2 regions of the Arthrobacter sp. D5-1 genome follow, and region 2 is predicted to be linked to the other one. Evidence: predicted binding sites of a transcription regulator. Region 2 holds the regulator's gene; the other holds the start of a gene.
What was found. Region 2 encodes LexA, which represses DNA repair genes until DNA is damaged. Its sites were predicted from a motif close to TCGAACANNTGTTCGA; they were not measured.

Region 1 (10,518 bases), 2.0 Mb from region 2:
AGGGCGTGCACGTCCTGGTGTCCGAATGCCGGCGAGTAAAGCTCAATGGTCTCCGGGTCCGCGTGGTGCAGGCTCTTGGTGGGATGGCGCAGGATGCTGCTGCGGTACGGCGCGTAATCCAGCCGCGGCATGGTCTCCGGTCCCTTGCCGTTCTTCAACGCCTCGGCGTAGCGGTCCCCGATGCCCTTGATCTCAGCACTGAGATCCGCTTGGGTTTCCACCTTCTTGGCTGGATGGGCGGCATTTGCGGCGTGTGGCTCAGCGGGCGGCACGAGTTCCTCGGATTCGAGCGCCTGTGCTGTCTGTTCTTGCGGCACGGCCGGCTCCTTTCGGTTGGTGGGTTCTCTTGGGTTTGCGGGGCGGGGCGGGTTTACACCCGGTGGAGCGAGTCGTATTGGACGGCGTGGCGCACCGGGGCGTTGGGCGCCCCGTAGCCGTCGTAATTGCCGCGGCGCTCCACCATTTCGAAGAACACACTGCCCACGGTGGCGGTGTAGAAGTGGAGGAATTCGCCGTTGGTGTCCCGGTCATACAGGAGGTTGAGCTCCTTGAGGGTGGCCAGGAAACCGGGTTCAAGATCGAACCGGGCGTCCAGGTCCTCGTAATAGTTGGCCGGAATCTGCAGGAACTCAAGGCCTCTTCCTTGGGCGGAGCGGGCAGCCGCCACGAGGTCGTCCACGGCGAAGGCGATGTGTTCCTGGTACGTTTTACGGGCTGTTTGAGCCTGCTGCGCGGGCGCCAGGTTCAGGACCAGCCTGATCGCACCGTTGCTGGTCTCCATGACCTGCGAGCGCACCAGGCCATTGGGGCTGGGAACCTCAGCGAACGGCTGTGGTTCCAAAGCCAACGCGCTGGTGTAGAAGAGCACAGCCTCGTCAAAGTGTTGCCACGGCTGGGCCAGGTTGACGTGGTCAATCACTGCGTTCTGTGCGCTGGAGGCGTGCTCCTGGCCTTCGCCGAACTCGTGCGTCCACGCCGCGGTCCCATCCGGGCTGCCCTGGCAGAGGAAGATCTCGGTGGAGTCCGGTGCGGAGATGCCTTGGAAGACCTCCTCGTCCGCCTGGACCTTGCGGGCCACCACGGGAGCCTTGAGCTGCTGGGCGCGAGCGGAGGCAATCACTGGAGAGTCGACGTCGAATCCCAAAGCGGCAATGGCCGGTTCAGCGTTTTGTGCCGCCTGTTCGTTGATGATCACGCGCGCCTGTCCCATGGTCCATAGTTGGACGTCCTTGGTGCGGTGGCGGCCTTCGAACCCGAAGCCGAGCTGGCCCAGGAGCTTCTCCAGCTGCGCGGTGTCGTCAGCCTTGACCTCGGCGAAGTTGAAGCCGGCGGGTTCGTTCACCTTGGGCAGCGTGGCAAGTTCCATGGGATAACGACGGCGGGACGCGCTTTCGTTGCCGGCGGCTTCGGTTCCCGCGGGGCTGCTTGCCAGCCACTGGGCGCTCTGCTCCTCCAGCCAGATCAACGAACGCATGGCGTCAACGGCGGTGCGATCCGTGTCGGACTGCCGGAAGACGTCATTAAAGACTTCCAAGGAGACCGGCCCCGTGTAGCCGGCCCGGACGACGTGGCCCATGAACTTTGCGAGCTCGAACTGCCCTTCGCCCGGGAACACGCGGTAGTGGCGGCTCCAGGAGAGGACGTCCATGGAGAGCTTGGGGGCATCGGCAACCTGGACGAAGAAGATCTTCTCCGCGTTGATGTCCTCGATGGGCGCGGTGTCCCAGTCACGGGAGAGGATGTGGAAGGAGTCCAGGCAGGTGCCCAGGTTGGGGTGGTTCACCATCTCCACCAGGCGGTAGGCGTGCTCGTAGTCGTTGACATACTTGCCCCAGGCCAGCGCTTCGTAAGCAACGTTGACGCCGTGGGCCCCCGCAAGTTCGGCGAGTTCGGCCAGCTGCCCGGCCCTCAGCGCGTCATCGTCGATGGTTGCCGTGGCGACGTTGGAGCAGACCAGGATGGTGTCCATGCCCAGGCGTTCCATCAGGTTGAACTTGGCCTCGGCGCGCTTAAGGTTGGCCTTCAGCAAGTCCGGAGTGACGCCGTCGAAATCCCGGAACGGCTGGTACAAATCCAAGCCCAACCCGAGATCCGCCGCCATTTTCCGGACTTCTTCCGGACTGTGCGGCGAGGTCACAAGGTCCTGCTCGAAGATCTCGATTCCGTCGAAGCCAGCAATGGCGCAGGCCTGCATCTTCTCTTTCAAAGTGCCGGACAGGCAGACGGTGGCGATTCCTGTGCGCATCAGCGGCCTGCCTTCGCGAGTGCCGGGGCTGCTGCATCCTCGGCGGCGATCAGCTCCAGGAAGTGTGCGCGCATGCGGTCGCGGTCGGCATCCCGTCCGGTGATGAGCCTGAAGGCGTCGGACGCCTGGCCGACCGCCATCCGGCCGCCGTCGAGGACGTCGCAGCCCTTGGCGCGCGCTTCGCGGACCAGCTGGGTTTCGATGGGGCGGTAGACGATGTCCGCCACCCAGTGGCGAGGTTCCAGGAGATCGATGTCCAGCGGCAGGCCGGGGTGGGCGGCCATTCCGACCGGCGTGCAGTGCACCAGGCCGTCGGCAAGGGGCATGATCTGCGGGAGTTCGTCGGTGCTCCGCGGCGTGACGGTGGCTTCGGGGAAGAGCCCGCCGAGCTCTGCGGCACGTTCCGCAGCACGCGCAGGATCCATGTCCACGAGGTCCAGCGTGCCGACGCCGGCTGTGAGGAGCGCGTAGGCCACGGCCGAGCCGGCGCCGCCTGCGCCCAGCTGGACCACGCGGTCCAGCGTCGCCCCGGGCAGCCCGTCGGCGAGCGCCGAGCCGAAGCCGGAGAAGTCGGTGTTGTGGCCAATAAGCCGACCGTCCCGAATCAAGACTGTATTGACGGCACCCAGGCGACGGGCGTCGTCGGAAATTTCATCAAGGTGCTCTAGCACCAGCTGCTTGCACGGGTGCGTGATGTTGAGGCCGTTGAAGCCCATGCGCTGGGCGGCAGTCAGGAGATCCCCGACGGCGGTGGCCGGCAACTCGAGTTCCAGCAGGTCGATGGGGCGGTACAGCAAGCGAAGGCCCTGCACATCGGCTTCGCGTTCGTGCATGGGCGGCGTGAGCGAAGGCATGACGCCTTCGCCTATGAGGCCCACCAGAACGGACTCGGCTCGGTTGCTCATCCTAAAGCTCCTTTGACTTCAGCACCGCGGGATTCGGCGCCTTTTGGGGGCGCCGCCTGACCGGGTGTTCTTAGATTACTACAAGTGTTCATATTCCGCACGCATGTTCTTATCGCGAACATTTGCGAAGGGCACTCCCAACCAGGTAACAGATAACGCTCCACTGGGGGCTCATAGCGACAGTTGCTGTCACCTGGTTGGGATTAGCGCTGGGGCAGGCGGGCCGCGAGTTCAGCCGCAGCCTCCTGCAGGGTGGGCACGTGGGCGATCAGCTCCTCCATGGTCATACGAAACACCGGCACGGCGACGGCCACCGAGGCGAAGGCGTGACCCTGCGAATTGAGGACGGGAACAGCGACGGCGCGCATGCCGATCTCATTCTCTTCGTCCATCACGGCGTAGCCCTGCCGCCGGACTTGCTCGATCTCCTCACGAAACGTGTCGCGATCGGTGATGGAATGCTGGGTGAGCGGATCCAGGGGGAGCTCCTCCAAGAGCCGCTTGCGCTCAATCTCATCCTCGAACGCCACGATCGCCTTGCCCACCGAAGTTGTATGGAGCGCCCCGAGATGGCCAGGGTCACTGGTGACGCGGAAGGTCTTGGGGCCGTCCACCTTGTTGACCGTCAGATGGTGGTTGCCATCGCGAACGGAGAGGATGGTGGCCTCATGCGTGCGATCGGTAACCCGCTGCAGGACGGGCAGCGCAGTTGCGGCGAACCCATGGTGGTTCGATACCCGCTGACCGAGCTGGAAGACGCGCAAGCCCAAGTGATATCGGCGCCCGTCGGGCTCGTAATCCACAAAGCCATCGCGCGTCAGCGAGCCCAGCAGGCGGTATGTGGTGCTGAACGGCAGCCCGGCACTCCTCGCAAGATCCGCCGCACTGGCGCCGCGCGGCTCATCGCCCAGTAGTACCAACAAGCTCAGCGCCTTGCCGACCATGTCTGTCTTTGTGTCTTCTTTCACACTCATAGCTCGATGCTCTCACATAGTGAGAGCTATTTCTAGATGGTGGTGACTTCTCTTGACAAGTGACCCCACTCACAGCCACTATTGCTGTATTGCACAAGTAACTCTCACCATGTGGTTACTTGTCTGGGATTGACCGGCCGCACCTCGCTTGGGTCTCCCCACGAAAGCCAGATCCGCGACATCGTCGTCACAGAAGGAACCACCCATGAGCCAAACAATGCCGTCAGCGACGCCAGGCACTGAAACCGCCGCCGGAACCCCCAAGAAAGCCGCGCTTGCCAGCTTCCTGGGCAGCGCCGTCGAGTACTACGACTTCTTCATCTTCGGCTCGGCCGCGGCCCTGATCTTCCCGCACGTGTTCTTCCCGTCCGCCGATGCCAACGCGGCCATCATGTCCTTCGCGACGTTCGGCTTCGCTTATGTTGCCCGCCCCGTGGGCGCGGTGATCCTGGGCCACTTCGGTGACAGGATCGGCCGGCAGAAGGTGCTCATGTTCACCTTGGTCCTGATGGGTGCAGCTACCTTTGTGATCGGCTGTCTCCCCGACTTCAAGACCATCGGCTGGTGGGCGCCCGTCCTGCTGGTTCTGGCCCGTCTTTGCCAGGGCCTCTCGGCCGCCGGCGAGCAGGCTGGCGCCTCGTCCATGACGCTGGAGCACGCTCCGGACAACCGCCGCTCGTTCTTCACCTCGTGGACCCTCACCGGCACCCAGGGCGGCCAGATCCTGGCAGCGCTGGTCTTCATTCCTGTGGTGGCCCTGCCGGACGACATCAAGTACGGCATCGGCTGGCGTATTCCGTTCTGGTTGAGCGCTGTCGTGGTTCTGGTGGCGTTCTTTATCCGCCGCACGCTGCACGAGCCCCCGGCATTCGCAGAAGCCAAGAAGAACAACGAAATCTCCAAGCTCCCTGTTGCCGACCTGCTCCGCCTGCACTGGCGCGATGTCCTGCGCGTCGTCTGCTGCGCCTTCATCGCCGCAGTGAGCACCGTGTTCGGAACGCTCGCCATCAAGTACGCCCAGGACGTCGCCGGGGTCAACAGCACCATCACCCTGTGGCTCGTAGTTGTAGCCAACATCGTGGCCCTCGGAACACAGCCCCTGTTCGGCATGCTTTCGGACAGGATCGGCCGCAAGCCCGTCTTCATCTACGGCGCCCTTGCCAGCGCCGTCATGACCCCGGTCTTCCTGCTCACCCTGGAATCGGGCAATGTGCCGCTGATGTTCCTGGTGTCCGTGGTGTTCTTCTCCTTCGGGTACGCCGCTGCCAACGCAGTATGGCCGTCCTTCTACGGTGAAATGTTCAGCACCAAGGTCCGCTTCTCCGGCCTGGCTATCGGCACCCAGCTCGGCTTCCTCATGGCAGGGTTCGCCCCGGCAATCGTGACTGCACTGGGCGGAACCAAGCCCGGCGGGTGGGTGCAGATCTCCATCTTCACCGCCGTGATCTGCGTGATCGCAGCCGTCTCAGCCATGACGGCCCGCGAATCAGCCAAGACCCCAACTGCGGAGCTCGGCCTGCCCAAGCAAGCCCAGCACGCCTAAGCCCGACGCTTCTTCCCAGTGAGCTGGGACCAAGGCAGCGAAAACCCGGACTGTCACGAGACATTCCGGGTTTTTGCTTGCCCTAAACCTGAGGGCTTATGGCAACGGGGAAGGAGCCGCCAGACCTCGCCGATGCTACCGCGGGTCCACCGCCACCGGCTTGAACTTTCCCGTGCCCGTCCCGGAGTAAAGCAGCAGCGTTCCGTCGCCGGCTACACCAACCAGGGTCGGATCGCCTGTGCCCGTGAAAGCGTTGCCGAGGGCAGCGAAGGAGGTGAACATGTTCCATCCAGAGCCCAGGTACTGCCGTGCGAGGAACCCTCCGCTGCCGTTGCCCGGGTAAAGCCACAGCGCCCCGTCCGTCCCCCGGGCAAGGACATCTTCCCGACCGTCACCGTTGAAGTCGCTGCCCTGCATCACCGCGTTGAAGATATTCCACCCGGTACCGACCTGCTTCCATGGCTGGAATCCCCCGGCCCCATTTCCGGGGTAAAGCCATAAGGTTCCATCCGCGGCGCGCGCCAGGATGTCAGCCTTTCCATCACCGGAGAAGTCGCCCGGCGCCAGCATCTGCGTGAAGCCCTGCCAGCCAGTGCCGATCTGTTTGCGGGCAAGGAACTGGCCCTTCCCGTCGGTCGGGTACAGCCACAGCGTCCCATCGGAGGCCCTGGCCACAAGATCCGGGTGCTTGTCACCATCGAAATCGCCCACACTCAAAACTGACGTGAAGACGTTCCAGCCCGTCCCCACCTGCACGCGCGGCAAGAAACCACCCGAACCGTTGCCAGGGTAGAGCCACAGGATGCCATTGGTGCCGCGGGCCAAAATGTCAGCGACAGCATCGCCGTCGAAATCCCCCGCCTCCCACACCTGGCTGAACTGGTTCCAACCGGTTCCAATCGCCAAGCGGTCCGCGAAGCCGGTTCCGTCACCGGGATAAAGGGTCATGCGTGAACCGACGCCGAGGACGTCGGCTTTGCCGTCTCCGGTAAATTCCTGCCCGCCGACGATGTCGCCCGCCAGGTTCCACCCAGTCCCGACGGCGGTACGCGGCAGGAGGCTGCCCTTGCCGTCGCCGGGGTAGACGTAGAGGGTGCCGTCCGACGAACGGGCCAGGAGTCCTGCTATACCGCCCCCGAACGTTCCCGCCGCCGAAAGACTGGTGAACGCATCCCAGCCCTGGCCGATCTGCCGCTGGGCCAGGAAGCCTCCGGAGCCGTTTCCGGGATAGAGCCACAGCCGGCCATCGGTTCCGCTTGCCACCAGGTCTGCCCGGCCATCGCCGTTGAAGTCACCAGGAGCCACCAACTGGGTGAAGCCCTGCCAGCCAATACCTACCTGCAGGCGTGGCAGGAACCCGCCCTTGCCGTTGCCCGGGTAGAGCCACAGAGCGCCGTCGCTGCTGCGCGCCAGAATGTCAGCGAAGCCGTCACCGTTGAAATCGGAGGTGCCCAGTACAGCGTTGAAAATATCCCAGCCACTGCCAATTCGCACGGGCTCTTCAAGGCGGTTTCCGGGCAGCCCTGCATAGAGCAGAAGCGAACCGTCCGCTTCGCGGGAAATGACGTCGGCAAGCTTGTCGCCGTCGAAATCGCCGGCGGAAAAGCTCATCCGCGTCTTCAGTTTGGTGTCAGCGTTGATGGTCACCGTGGCCGACGTGGCGCTGACCGAGTTGATGGTCACCCTGGTGCCCGTATAGGTGGTGAAAGTGCTGCCTGCCTGCCAGGCATGGTTCTGGCTGTACCAACCATTAAAAGGGGTGGTGTCCGGCATAAGAATCAGTGACGAGGCGATGGTGGCACCGCCGCGCTGGACGATTTTGACGCCCTTGTTGCCGCCCGAGAGGTAGCTGTCGTAAGCACCCACAGGCTGCCGGAGTTCCAGGTAGTAGACCTCCCGGCTGACGGGATCCGTGAACTTGATGGCGCGCTGGGCCTCTGTGCCGCCCCAGGGCTTCAGGGTGTAACTCTTGACTCCCGTGGCCACGCCGGTATCGCGGATTTCGTCGCCTCGACCGAGGCCTCCGTAGTCCCAAAACGTGGAGCTGATGACCGGCGAGTTCCACTGCGCAGCGCCCATGATGTCTGTGGTGTCGCCGTATTCGCGGATGTAGCAGGACGGGTCCGTGAACTGGCCATTGCTGTTGACGCCGACGTCGGATGCCCCGCTGCGGCACTGCAGGGCATCAGCGTGCATCATGCCAATGACGTGCCCGAACTCATGGCTCATCACGTTATTGGAGAAGTTGCTGATCTGCGGCATCAAGACGCGGCCACTGTAACTGCCGCTGCTGTAGCCGGCGCCGAGAGCGTTCCCGGACAGGGTGGTGGTGGGAATGTAGATCACCAGCGCCGTGTACGGGCTCGCGGACCAGTTCAGTTCGCTGGTGATGGTGGAGATGATGGAGCTGTAGCTGTCGGTCGACTTCGCCCTGGACTGGTGCCCGGCAACCTTGCTGTTCACCGTCATGGACAGTTTGTTGGCCGACATCGCCTGCCAGTACTTGCTGGCGGCCTCCACCGTCTTTTCGGCGTCGGCCATGGAGACAGTGTTGGCGTTGTCCGCCAGCTTTGCCGTCACCAGCCGGACACGGATGTCCCCGGCGGGGCCAATCGCTGCCGCACCGTCACGGAGGAGGGAGTCGACGTCGGACTGTCCCTTGGGTGCATCGTCAGCCGGCGGCGTCTCGAACGTGTGATCAGAATGCGGGGTGCCCTCGACGAACTGGACGTTCGGATTATCCGGACCCGGCACTGGAACGGCCGTGGCGGGGGCCTGAACAAAAAACAGGCCGGTGGCAAACACCACCAAGCCTGTGGACAACGCGATGGATCGCCGCAAAACACCCATTAAATCTCCCGGGGACGGAGCCTGTGGTTCCTGTGAGTCTCAAGAACCGAGATCAGGCTACAGCCGCACCCGCGATGCGCCGGGAAGGCGGGGCTGCGTCACCGGAAATGCAACCAACCCGGAATGCTAACCGGACCCTAACCACCCCGAAATACCGTGGCAACATTGCCACGCCACACTGGAAGGGCCGGCAAGTGCAGGCACCAGCTCCAGCCCAGGAGGCCACCATGTTGAAGGAAGTCACAACACACACAACACGAGTACGCGCGATCAGCCAGCTCAACCGTGGAGACGAGATCGAAGCCCGACTGTCCGTGGGACCCGCCTATGATGACGTGGTCATCCGCCGCGGACAGGTCCAGGAAACCGCGCCGGGTATCGGCGTTGTCTGGATCATGGATCACGCCTCCGGTATGAGGAAAGCCATCAATACCGACGAATGCAGTGTTTGGCGCGTCGCCTGAACCGGCCTGACCCCAAACCCCGCTCAGCCACCGGCCACGGACTGGACTATCAGGACCTCCTGGCCGGCTGCAACCTCCGTATCAAGACCCTTCAGACGCCGGACCTCATCACCGTTCACGTAAATATTCACGAAACGACGCAGCGCCCCGGTTTCATCACGCAAGCGCCTGGCCAGCACCGGGTAATCTCCGGTCACCGAATCAAGCAACTGTCCAACGGTCACAGCCCCGTCGGCGGACGCAGTCAGATAGGACTGTCCGCCGACGAGTGGCTGCAGGACACCAGGCAACAGGACCGTAAAGTCAGCCACAACGGGCCTAACCAGGTACCAGGGCGCTGGCTTGCCCTGCACGTGCGGCGCCCCTGGGGCTTCCCACCACGACGGCAGCCCTCACGCACAGGACGTCCGGCAAGTGCGAGGCCACTTCAGTAAAGGTCCCGCCCTCGTCGGCGCTGGCATATACGGCACCTCCACGCGTGCCGAAATACACGCCGACGGGCTCGGCGGTGTCCACGGACGCGGCGTCGCGCAGTACGGCGTTGTATTCGTGGTCCGGCAGGCCGGTATGAAGTTCTGTCCAGGTGTTGCCGGCGTCGTTGGTGCGGTGAACACTGAGCCTGCTGTCCGGCGGGATGCGTTCTCCATCGGCCTTCAGCGGAATCACCCACGCTGTTCCTTCACGCCGCGGGTGCGTCAGCATGACAAAGCCGAAGTCCGCAGGCAGCCCGTCCGCGATGGAATCCCAGTTCTCCCCGTTGTCATCCGTGCGGTACACGCCGTGATGGTTCTGCGCGTACAAACGGCCTTCGACGGCCGCGTCCGCTGCGATCTTGTGGACGCACTGACCGAACTCCGGGTTGGGATCGGGCATGAAGTAGGCCGAGATGCCTTTGTTTCGGGGCTCCCAGGAGGTCCCGCCGTCGAGCGATCTGTAAACGCCGCCCGTGCTCATGGCGATGTGGACCTTCTCGCCGGAAGGATCAACCACAATCGAGTGCGCCGCCGCGCCGCCATAGCCGGCACCCCACTCGCTGCGGTGCGGGTGGTCCCACAGTCCGCGGTTCAACTCGAAGTGTTCGCCTCCGTCGGTGGACTTCCATACTGAAATCGGCTCGCACCCGGCCCAGACAACGCCAGGGCGGGAGTCGGCGTCGGGATAGATCTGCCAAACGCGTTCCAAGGCGGCATCAGTGCCGTCCGGGAATTTGATGGCACCTTGCTCGGGCTCGGTCCAGGTGTCACCAAGGTCATCAGAGTGGGCCACGGTGGGTCCCCAATGCTCTGATCTCACGCCCACCATAATCCGGGTTTTGCCGTCCCGCGTATCTATCCCGATGCTGGGAATCTCGCTCATCAGGAAGTGCGGGCCGGAGAGGGACCATCCTTTCCGGTCGGGGCTGGTTGCCAGCCACAGGCCTTTCTTGGTCCCGATCGCAATGACATAACTCTCTGCGGTATCTGCGGTAGCCATGCGTCCCATCGAACCACCAGGGCGGGTGGGTGGCAACGGTTTTTGGGCCTATGTGGATAGTCCC
Region 2 (10,518 bases):
TCTTGATCTTCGAGTAAAAAGCCGCCACCCGCCTGAGCACTCAGGCGTCACTCGGCACCGCCCGCGATGCAGCCCGGTCCCTGGCAGTTCTGCCAAGCCCCGGTCTTTCCGCCAGGCAGGTCCCACCGGCACATCCGTTGACCCGCGTTCCCCGTCACGGATGTCTTGAAGATCACACTCCAGCCCAGCCCTCTGAACCGTCAGCATCCTGTGCGGTCCAGGTAAGCCGGCAGTGCAATCTCCAGATAGCCAGGAACCTCGACGCGGATCCCACCACGCCAGATCACAGCAGCCGCCGCCCACTCCACGGGCGGCCGTTCAGCACAGGAGGCCCTCTTTGGCCCATGCCCGTCAGCCCAGCGCGAATAGCGCCCCATTGAACAGCAAACAGCACTATTCTGGAATAGCCGAACAGTCTAAGGAGACCATGACCACCCAGAAGCATTCCGGATCCGATTCCGACGCCCAGGACATGAGTCCTGAACAAATCCAGGCCGTCATCGACCGGATTCTTTCCAAGGACGTACCTGCGCAAGCATCCGATAACGACGATGCCGGTGGTGTGTTCGGCAAGGCACAGGCCATTTCCACACTTGACCAGGAACACAGCATCTACGACGGCGACCAGGAAGACCTGGCCGAGCGTCGTGCACTGCGCCGTACGGCTGGCTTGTCCACGGAACTCGAAGACGTCACCGAGGTTGAATACCGGCAGCTGCGCCTTGAGCGCGTTGTCCTGGCCGGCCTCTGGACCGAGGGGACACTGGCCGACGCTGAAAATTCACTCCGCGAGCTCGCTGCCCTGGCAGAGACTGCCGGTTCGGAAGTCCTTGACGGTTTGGTGCAGCGGCGAACGAAGCCGGACCCAGGGACCTTCCTGGGGTCGGGCAAGGCCCAGGAGCTCAAGGACATCGTTGCCGCCACCGGTGCGGACACCGTAGTGGTGGATACCGAGTTGGCTCCTTCCCAACGCCGTGGCCTTGAGGACATTGTCAAGGTCAAGGTAGTAGACCGCACCACGCTGATCCTGGACATCTTCGCCCAGCACGCCAAGAGCCGTGAAGGCAAAGCCCAGGTTGAGCTTGCGCAGCTCGAGTACCTGCTCCCGCGCCTTCGTGGTTGGGGCGACTCCATGTCACGCCAGGCCGGTGGCCAGGTGGGTGGGGCTGGTGCCGGCATGGGTTCGCGTGGTCCTGGTGAAACCAAGATCGAACTGGACCGTCGTCGCATCCGCACCCGCATGGCCAAGCTTCGCCGTGAGATCGCCGCGATGAAGCCGGCGCGCGAGACCAAGCGCGCCAACCGCCGTCGTAATGCCGTTCCTTCCGTCGCAATCGCCGGATACACGAACGCCGGCAAGTCATCGCTCCTGAACCGCCTCACCGACGCTGGTGTGCTGGTGGAGAACGCCCTGTTCGCCACCTTGGATCCCACCGTCCGTAAAGCCCAAACGCCGGATGGCATCGGCTACACGTTGGCGGACACTGTGGGGTTTGTCCGTTCGTTGCCGACCCAGCTGATTGAAGCCTTCCGCTCCACCTTGGAAGAAGTGGCGGACGCAGACCTGATCCTGCACGTAGTGGACGCCTCGCATCCTGATCCCGAAGGCCAGATTGCTGCTGTCCGGGAGGTCTTCACAGAGGTGGATGCCCGCAAGGTGCCCGAGATCATCGTCCTGAACAAGGTTGATGTCGCGGATCCCTTCGTCGTTGAGCGCCTGAAGCAGAAGGAACCGCGTCATGCGGTTGTTTCTACACGCACTGGCCAAGGCATCGCCGAACTGCTGGAAGACATCAGCCGGTCCATTCCCCGCCCGGGGGTGCGCCTGGAGCTTCTCATTCCCTACGACCGCGGCGAAATGATCAGCAAGCTCCACAGCTCCGACTCGGAAATCCTCACCCTCGAGCACGAGGAAAACGGGACCCGTGTTGTTGTCATGGTCCGCGAAGGACTGGCAGCCGAACTGGAGCCGTTCGTCACCAATGGTTGAGAAGGTGGCGGCGGACGCCGTCGAGTCGTTGGGGGAGAAGACCACCCTCGAGTTGTTGGACCGGGCTGTTGCCGGCATGGGCGGTCAAAGCCGTACCGGGCAGCACGAGATGGCCAAGCATGTCACCAGGGCCATCGAGACCGGGGAGCACCTGCTGGTCCAGGCGGGAACGGGAACAGGTAAGTCCTTGGCGTACCTGATTCCATTGATCGCGCATTCGATGGACAGCGACAAACCGACTTTGGTGTCCACCGCCACCTTGGCACTCCAAACACAGATTGTTGGCCGCGACCTTCCCCGGCTGTTGGAGACCATCAACCCGGCCCTTGAACGCCCCGTCAACGTGGCGCTCGTCAAGGGCAGGGCCAACTACGTCTGCCGGCAAAAACTCGAAGGCGGGTTCCCCAGTGAGGAACCGTCCGAGGGTCAGCTGTTCTCCCTGGGCGAGGACACCAGTGTCCCGCACTTTGCGGCGTCCATGGGGGGACCGCAATCACAGCTGGGCAAGGAAGTGGTCCGGCTTCGCGAATGGGCCGAAAAGACCACTACCGGCGACCGTGACGAACTCATGCCCGGCGTCACGGACCGGGCTTGGCGGCAAGTCTCCGTGACGTCCATGGAGTGCCTCGGCGCGCAGAAGTGTCCCCTCGCCGAGGAGTGCTTCAGTGAGTTGGCCCGGTCCCGCGCAGGCGAAGCCGACGTCGTTGTCACCAACCATGCCATGCTGGCCGTCAGCGCCTTCGAGGGGCTGGCTGTGCTGCCCGAATACGACGTCGTGGTAGTGGATGAGGCCCATGAACTGCAGGACCGGGTGACGGGCGCGGTGTCAGGCCAGTTGTCCGTGGCCATGGTCCATGCGGCGGCGTCGAGCGCGCGCAAGCACACGGCCATCACGGTGGATGCCCTCAACGCGGCCGCCGATCGTTTGGATATGGCCATAGCGGGCGTGCCCAATGGTCTTCTGCCCAGTGGGCTCAATGACGAACAGCTCGACTGTTTGGACCAACTGAGGGAAGCCACACGCGCAGCATTGTCGGATTCGAAGACGGATTCTTCCAACGCGGTCGACGGCGGCAGGCAGCTGGCGCGTTCACGGCTCATGCTCATTCTGGAGCTGTGCGAGCGGATGCTCGCGGCCAAGGAGAACCGGGAAGTGGTGTGGTTTTCCCGCAACAGTACGTTCGATCCCCAGCAGGGATACTCGCAACCCGACGAGACCGCTCCGGCCCTGATCAACATTGCGCCCCTGAGTGTGGCGGGACGCCTGCGCGAAGGTCTCTTTGCCGGTCACACAGTGGTGCTGACTTCAGCTACCCTGGCCATCGGCTCGGCTTTCGAACCGGCTGCAGGTGGCCTTGGACTGATTGGCGATGGAGCGCCAAGCTGGACCGGGATCGATGTTGGCTCGCCCTTCGATTACCCCAAGCAGGGTGTGCTTTACGTGGCCAAGCACTTGCCCAAGCCTGGCCGTGGAACTTCGCCCGAGGCCCTGGATGAGTTGGAAGACCTCATCCGCGCTTCCGGTGGGGGAGCGCTGTGTCTTTTCTCGTCGCGGCGGGCGGCTGAGGAAGCCGCCGATGCCATGAGGCTTCGTCTCGACGTCAGTATTCTCTGTCAGGGTGAATCCACCATGGCCGCATTGGTGAAGCAGTTCGCCGACGAGCCCGATACCTGCCTCTTCGGCACGATGTCGCTGTGGCAGGGTGTGGATGTCCCCGGTGGTTCGTGCCGCCTTGTGGTCATAGACCGAATCCCGTTCCCGCGTCCGGATGACCCGTTGATGACTGCCCGCTCTCGTGCCGTGGCACAGTCGGGTGGAAACGGATTCATGGCCGTGTCAGCGACCCACGCCGCCATTCGTCTGGCCCAGGGGGCAGGCCGGCTCATCCGTTCCACCGGGGACAAAGGGGTTGTAGCGGTCCTGGACTCCCGGCTCTCAACAGAGCGCTATGGGGGCTTCCTCAGGGCAGCCCTGCCGCCGTTCTGGGCGACGACGGACCGAACCGTGGTTCGGGGCGTCCTGGAGCGTCTGGGCCCGGCCAAAGCCTCCTAGAGGGAACGCAGGACCGACACGACCTTGCCCATGATGGTGGCTTGGTCGCCGAGGATGGGTTCGTACTGGGTGTTCTGCGGAAGAAGCCAGGTGTGCCCATCGCGCTGGCGGAAGGTTTTGACGGTTGCTTCGTCGTCCAGCAGTGCTGCCACGATGTCTCCGTTGATGGCGTCGTTCTGCCGGCGGACAACTACCCAGTCGCCGTCGCAGATCGCGGCATCGATCATCGAGTCGCCGGCCACCTTCAGCATGAAGAGTTCGCCGTGCCCTACGAGTTGCCGGGGCAGGGCAAGCACGTCCTCCACGGTCTGGTCAGCAAGGATGGGGCCGCCGGCAGCGATCCGACCAACCAGCGGGACCATGGCAGTATCGCTGGCGCTGGCAAGCTCTGTGACGGCAAAGCCACCCGTGCTGCGGAGCGTAGTGGGTGCTTCCACTCCCGGAATGGTTCCGCCATCGAGGGTCAACGGCATGAGGACTTCCATGGCCCGGGGACGTTTGGGATCGCGGCGGAGATATCCAAGCTTCTCCAGCTGGGAGAGCTGGTGCGTCACGCTCGACAGGCTTGCCAGGCCCACGGTGTCTCCAATTTCGCGCATGCTGGGCGGATAACCGTTGTCATTGACGGACCGCTGGATGGTTTCCAGGATCTTCTTCTGACGGACAGTCAGGCTCTTGGGACTCTTTTGAGGCTGCTGGCTCCGCAGGGGTGCCCCGCCGCCGGTGGCTTTCGCTGCCATGTTCGCCAATGCCTTTCCATTCCGCCCGGAGTGAGCCCGGGGTCGTCGGGTCTACAAAAAATGTCAGACCCTCCTGTTCCACTGAAACAGTGCTGTTTCTTCACTCAAACGTAGGGCAGCCACAGGCGTTTATCAAACATTTGTTCTAGCGAGTCTCGACACCGTTCGTTGATAAGTGCTAAAAATGTCATAGCAAGGTTCGAATATGTGTTCTATAAACCTGATGCTGACGCCGGCTGTTCGAACGAAGTGTTCGAACTGACGGAGTTGGGCAGGGGAACACACAGAATTGGCAGCCATGTACCGGGACCCGGCGCACGGCAATAGCTCAGAAGGGCTCAGCTCATGTCCGCAATCACTACGTTCGCTGATTTCCGCACCACCCAGGCGCCTGCGCGTCTGCGCCTGACCCGACGGGGACGGATGGTCTTCTTCGGTATCCCGGCGATGCTGCTGGTGGCTGCGCTGCTGAGCCTGGCTGGATTTATCACGTCACCGGCCAAGGCTTCGGATTCCCAGGCGCAACTCCAACCGCCCGTCGCTGTCACTGTTACGGTTCAGCCGGGACAATCGCTGTGGGGCATCGCCGGAGCCGCTGCTCCTGAGCGGGATCCCCGCGACGTGATTGCGGAGATCATCCAGCTCAATGACCTCCGTGGCGGCCGTATCCAGCCGGGTCAGCAACTGTTCGTGCCCGCAAATTAGTACGTTGCATGCCCGCATGAGCCGGCCACCCGGCGTCACAGTTAGTCGGCAGTCCCGGCGGCCCCTTAAACTGTGGTGGTGAGTGACCAGCTTGAGCGACTTAACCGACTACCCCTTCGGACCAACCTGCGTGGACTGAGCCCTTACGGTGCTCCGCAGCTTGACGTCCCCATTTTGCTCAACGTCAACGAAAACACCCATGGCGTCCCGGCTGATGTGCAGGCAGCCATCACAGAAGCTGTTGCTGCTGCGGCCACGGGGCTCAACCGCTACCCGGACCGGGAGTTCACGGAACTTCGCCAGGCGCTGGCCGACTACCTTGGTCACAATCTTTCCCCGGACAACATCTGGGCAGCCAATGGCTCCAATGAGGTTCTGCAGCAGATCCTCCAAGCATTTGGCGGACCCGGCCGGAAAGCACTGGGATTCCCGCCCACGTATTCCATGTACCCGTTGCTGGCCAGCGGCACGGATACCGAATACGTCCGCGGAGTCAGGGCTGACGACTACGGCCTCGATGCTGCCTCCGCCGCTGCACAGGTCCGGGAGACAGGTGCCAACATCGTGTTCCTGTGTTCACCCAACAATCCCACGGGAACAGGTCTGGGGCTGGATGTCGTTGAGGCTGTTTATGAGGCAGGCGAAGCCAGCCAGGCAATAGTGATCGTGGACGAGGCTTACCACGAGTTCGCACACGACAATACCCCGAGCGCCCTGACCTTGTTGCCGGGACGCGAGCGTCTGATCGTTTCCCGCACCATGAGCAAGGCCTTTGCCCTTGCCGGTGCCCGACTGGGCTATATGGCTGCTGCTCCCGAGGTCACGGATGCCATCCGGCTGGTCCGGCTTCCGTACCACCTGTCCGCTGTTACCCAGGCAACCGCCCTGGCTGCGCTCAACCACCGGGAGGCCCTCATGGCCGACGTTGAGGACATTAAAGTCCAGCGCGACCGGATTGTGACCGAGCTCCTGCGCATGGGCTTGAAACCTGCGGAGTCGGACTCCAACTATGTCTTCTTCGGCGGACTCAAGGATCCTCACACGATCTGGCAGGGCCTGCTTGACGCCGGCGTGCTGATCCGCGATGTCGGGATTCCCGGCCACCTCAGGGTCACTGCTGGAACCGAACCGGAAACCACGGCCTTCCTCGAGGCGCTGGAAGCGCTGCTGGACGGCGGGGCGTCACAGCCCGCCTAAACTTGTCCATAGACCCAACCCACTCTTCGTGTATAAGGACGTCCCAATGAGCGAAACCGGCGCCACGCCGTCCGCTGCCCGCACCGCGCGCATGGAGCGCACCACCAGCGAATCCTCCGTCCTGGTGGAGATCAACCTGGACGGATCAGGTGTCTCGGACATCAGCACCTCGGTTCCGTTCTACGACCACATGCTGACGGCGCTGTGCAAGCACTCGTTGATTGACATGACCGTGAAGGCCACCGGCGATACCCACATCGACGCCCACCACACCGTTGAAGATGTTGCCATCACCTTTGGCGAGGTGCTGCGGACCGCTTTGGGCAACAAGGCGGGCATCCGCCGCTTCGGCGAAGCCACTGTTCCTCTGGATGAGGCCCTTGCCCACGCTGTGGTGGACGTTTCCGGCCGCCCGTACCTCGTTCACGGCGGAGAGCCGGCCGGCCAGGAGTACCACTTGATTGGTGGTCACTTCACTGGTTCATTGACCCGCCACGTTTTCGAGGCCATTACCCTGCACGCCGGGATTTGCCTGCACATGAACGTTCTCGCCGGCCGCGATCCCCACCACATCGTGGAAGCCCAATTCAAAGCCTTTGCCCGGGCACTCCGTGCTGCAGTGGAATCCGATCCCAGGGTCGAGGGCATCCCCTCCACCAAGGGGGCATTGTGAGCGGTCAGGTCCTGAAGGACGGGGCAGTCGCCGACACCATCGCTTCGGTCAAGCCCGAGTCCCCGGAAGGCAAGCCCACCGTCACGGTGCTCGACTATGGTTCGGGCAACGTACGTTCGGCTGTGAGGGCACTGGAGCGTGCCGGCGCCCATGTAGTGCTGAGCTCCAAGCCTGAAGACGTGCTTAACGCCGATGGCCTGGTGGTTCCCGGTGTCGGTGCTTTCGAGACCGTCATGAAGGAACTCAAGGCCGTGGATGGCATCCGGATGATCGGACGCCGGGTCGCCGGCGGCCGGCCTGTGCTGGCCATCTGTGTTGGTCTGCAGGTTCTGTTTGAAGCCGGTGTGGAACACGGCACCGAGTCCGAGGGCATGGCCGAGTGGCCTGGCAAGGTGGAGCTCCTGCCTGCTCCCGTCGTCCCGCACATGGGGTGGAACACCGTGGATGTCCCGGAAGGATCCAAGCTTTTTGCCGGCGTCGAGCAGGAGCGTTTCTATTTTGTGCACTCGTACGGTGTGCAGGAATGGAACTTCGACGTTGTGCAGCCCCGCATGGCCCCGCCGCAGGTGACGTGGTCCGAGCATGGCGCACGGTTCATTGCCGCCGTGGAAAATGGGCCGCTCTGCGCTACCCAGTTCCACCCGGAAAAGTCGGGGGACGCCGGGGCGCGCCTGTTGCGGAACTGGGTGGACGGCCTGAAAAAGACCCCTGCTCCAGCAGCGGAAACCTCCGGAAGCGGTGCCGCCTAGATGTGGTCTGTTGTCCTCATGGGCCTTGCCGGCGTGCTGGTGGGCGGCGGTATTTCCTTCCATCAGCAGAAGAAGCCCCGCTGGGTTTCCATCTCTTTCTACGTGCTGGCAGGGTTGTCCCTGCTGGCCGCCTACCTCCTGACGCTGCCCGGTAACTGAGCCGGTCACCAAGAACACGCGTCAAACCTCGAACTCCAAGGACCCACATGACCACCTCTGCCCAGCCTGTTCTGGAACTCCTGCCCGCCGTCGACATCGTTGACGGCCAGGCAGTCCGCCTCCTCCAAGGAGAGGCCGGCTCGGAGACCAGCTACGGAACGCCTTTGGAAGCAGCCCTGAACTGGCAGAATGCCGGTGCCGAATGGGTTCATATGGTGGACCTCGACGCCGCCTTCGGTCGCGGCAACAACGCGGACCTCATCAGTGAGGTAGTGAAGCAGCTGGACGTCAAGGTAGAGCTGTCCGGTGGCTTGCGCGATGACGAATCGTTGGAGCGCGCCTTGGGGCTGGGTGTCGCGCGGGTGAATCTTGGCACGGCAGCGCTCGAGAACCCCGAGTGGACCCGCAGGGCCATTGACCGCTTCGGTGACAAGATCGCCGTCGGACTTGACGTCCGGGGTACCACCCTTGCCGGCCGGGGCTGGACCAAGGAGGGTGGCGACCTTTGGGAAGTCCTGGCCCGTCTTGAGGATGCCGGCTGTGCGCGCTACGTCGTCACGGACGTCACCAAGGACGGAACCTTGCAGGGGCCCAACGTGGAACTGCTGCGGCAGATGGTGGAGAAGACCGGAAAGCCTGTTGTCGCCTCGGGAGGCATTTCCAGCCTTGAGGACCTCCGCGTCCTGCGTGAACTCGTGCCTCTGGGCGTAGAGGGTGCCATTGTGGGCAAGGCCCTCTATGCCGGTGCCTTCACGCTGCCCGAAGCCCTGGACGTTGCCGGTCGTCGCTGATGCCCCACGACGCCCAACACCCGCATGGTCACCAAGGCCACCTTGGTGCAGGCAGCCGGCACCTGCCGGGCCACATTGCCGCCGCCCTGGCCGGGGCCGGGGGAGCGACTGACTCTGCCGGGCAACCGTGGGCAGGCAGGAGCCTTAGTGGGGACGACGCCAGGATCCATAACTTTGAGGACGACGACGGAACGGCCGACGCCGGCTACGTCACCGCAATTTCCGCTTTGATCAACGGCACCGGAACCGAGGCCGATGTTGTCGCCTCGCTGGCTACTGCACGGGTGTTTGTTCCCGTTGTTGCGCAGTTGGCAGAGGAAGCCGTTGGTGTTGATGGGCTGCATGCTGACAAGCAGGCGGATATGGCATTGGTCACACTTAAGGCGCCTGATGGTCGCAAAGCCATGCCCGTCTTTACTTCGGCGGCTGCGCTGGAGGCTTGGCATGGGGAAGCCCGTCCCGTGGCGGCTTACGCGGCCCGCGCGGCTCTTTCCGCGGTCTCCGAGGGTGCGCAGTTGCTGGTGTTGGATCCAGGGTCGGACTTCACGTTCGTGGTCCGACGCCCGGCCATGTGGGCCCTCGCCCAACAGCGGGACTGGACGCCGTCATACCTTGATGATCAACTGGAGTCTGCTCTCGCTTCAACCGTGTCAGGTTTCCGGACCGTGCGCCGGCTGGAGACGCAGCCCGGCGCAGGCGTTGCGTCGTTGACGGCTGACGGGCGGACGGTGTCCGGCGGTGGCTCGGGTCCGGAGTTGCGGGTGGTGCTCTTCCTTGAAGATGGCCTCGACGCGGTGGCCGTGCAAACTCTGGTGGCGCAACTCAATGAGGCGTGGGCACGGATGGATTCCTTCGCTGAAGGCGTTGACTCCATTGAAGTGAAATTGCAGCGTGCGGCGCAGGAGCCTGGGCTGCACTAACGGCAGCCGGTTCCCCGGTCTGCCCCGGGGGAACAAGAGGATTTAGCCAGTGAATTTCGCTCTCTACAAGGAGATGCTGTCCATCCGCCCTGTCCGGCGCTTGCTGGTGGTGGGCATGATCGCCCGTATTCCGCATTCTGCTGCCGGCGTTCTCCTCACCCTGCATATCGTCCTGACCTTGGGCCAGGGCTACGCAGCCGCGGGTGCAGCAGCGGCCGTGATGACCATTGGCATCGCCTTGGGCGCGCCGTGGCGGGGCCGCAGGGTGGATATGGTGGGCCTGAGGAAGGCCCTGATCCCCTCGGTGGTCTCCGAGACTGTGATCTGGTCGATCGTCCCGCACGTATCTTATGAGTGGCTTCTGCCGTTGGTCTTTGTCGGCGGGCTATTCACCTTGCCGATCTTCAGTGTTGTACGTCAGTCACTGGGAGTCATGGTGGAGGGGGAACAGCGCCGGTCTGCGTTCGCCCTCGATTCCATCGCTACTGAACTCGTCTTCATGATAGGTCCGGCCGTTGGCGCCATTGTTGCCACAAGCGGC

Region 1: AYX22_RS21460 (shikimate dehydrogenase) is a predicted target of LexA. The motif match lies at 3,246-3,261, and genes of this name have one in related genera.

What each region holds. Positions count from the first base shown of each region.
Region 1 covers NZ_CP014571.1:4,630,802-4,641,319, forward strand. The annotation lists gene pcaH (protocatechuate 3,4-dioxygenase subunit beta) at 1-317, opposite strand, end outside; gene AYX22_RS21455 (sugar phosphate isomerase/epimerase and 4-hydroxyphenylpyruvate domain-containing protein) at 371-2,245, opposite strand; gene AYX22_RS21460 (shikimate dehydrogenase) at 2,245-3,150, opposite strand; gene AYX22_RS21465 (IclR family transcriptional regulator) at 3,354-4,124, opposite strand; gene AYX22_RS21470 (MFS transporter) at 4,330-5,667, shown strand; gene AYX22_RS21475 (FG-GAP-like repeat-containing protein) at 5,803-8,517, opposite strand; gene AYX22_RS21480 (hypothetical protein) at 8,745-8,981, shown strand; gene AYX22_RS21485 (MoaD/ThiS family protein) at 9,005-9,292, opposite strand; gene AYX22_RS21490 (exo-alpha-sialidase) at 9,300-10,463, opposite strand.
Region 2 covers NZ_CP014571.1:1,850,243-1,860,760, forward strand. The annotation lists gene hflX (GTPase HflX) at 428-1,990, shown strand; gene AYX22_RS08485 (ATP-dependent DNA helicase) at 1,983-4,043, shown strand; gene lexA (transcriptional repressor LexA) at 4,040-4,783, opposite strand; gene AYX22_RS08495 (LysM peptidoglycan-binding domain-containing protein) at 5,129-5,488, shown strand; gene AYX22_RS08500 (histidinol-phosphate transaminase) at 5,567-6,685, shown strand; gene hisB (imidazoleglycerol-phosphate dehydratase HisB) at 6,732-7,358, shown strand; gene hisH (imidazole glycerol phosphate synthase subunit HisH) at 7,355-8,107, shown strand; gene AYX22_RS08515 (hypothetical protein) at 8,108-8,266, shown strand; gene priA (bifunctional 1-(5-phosphoribosyl)-5-((5-phosphoribosylamino)methylideneamino)imidazole-4-carboxamide isomerase/phosphoribosylanthranilate isomerase PriA) at 8,314-9,057, shown strand; gene AYX22_RS08525 (SseB family protein) at 9,057-9,977, shown strand; gene AYX22_RS08530 (MFS transporter) at 10,027-10,518, shown strand, end outside.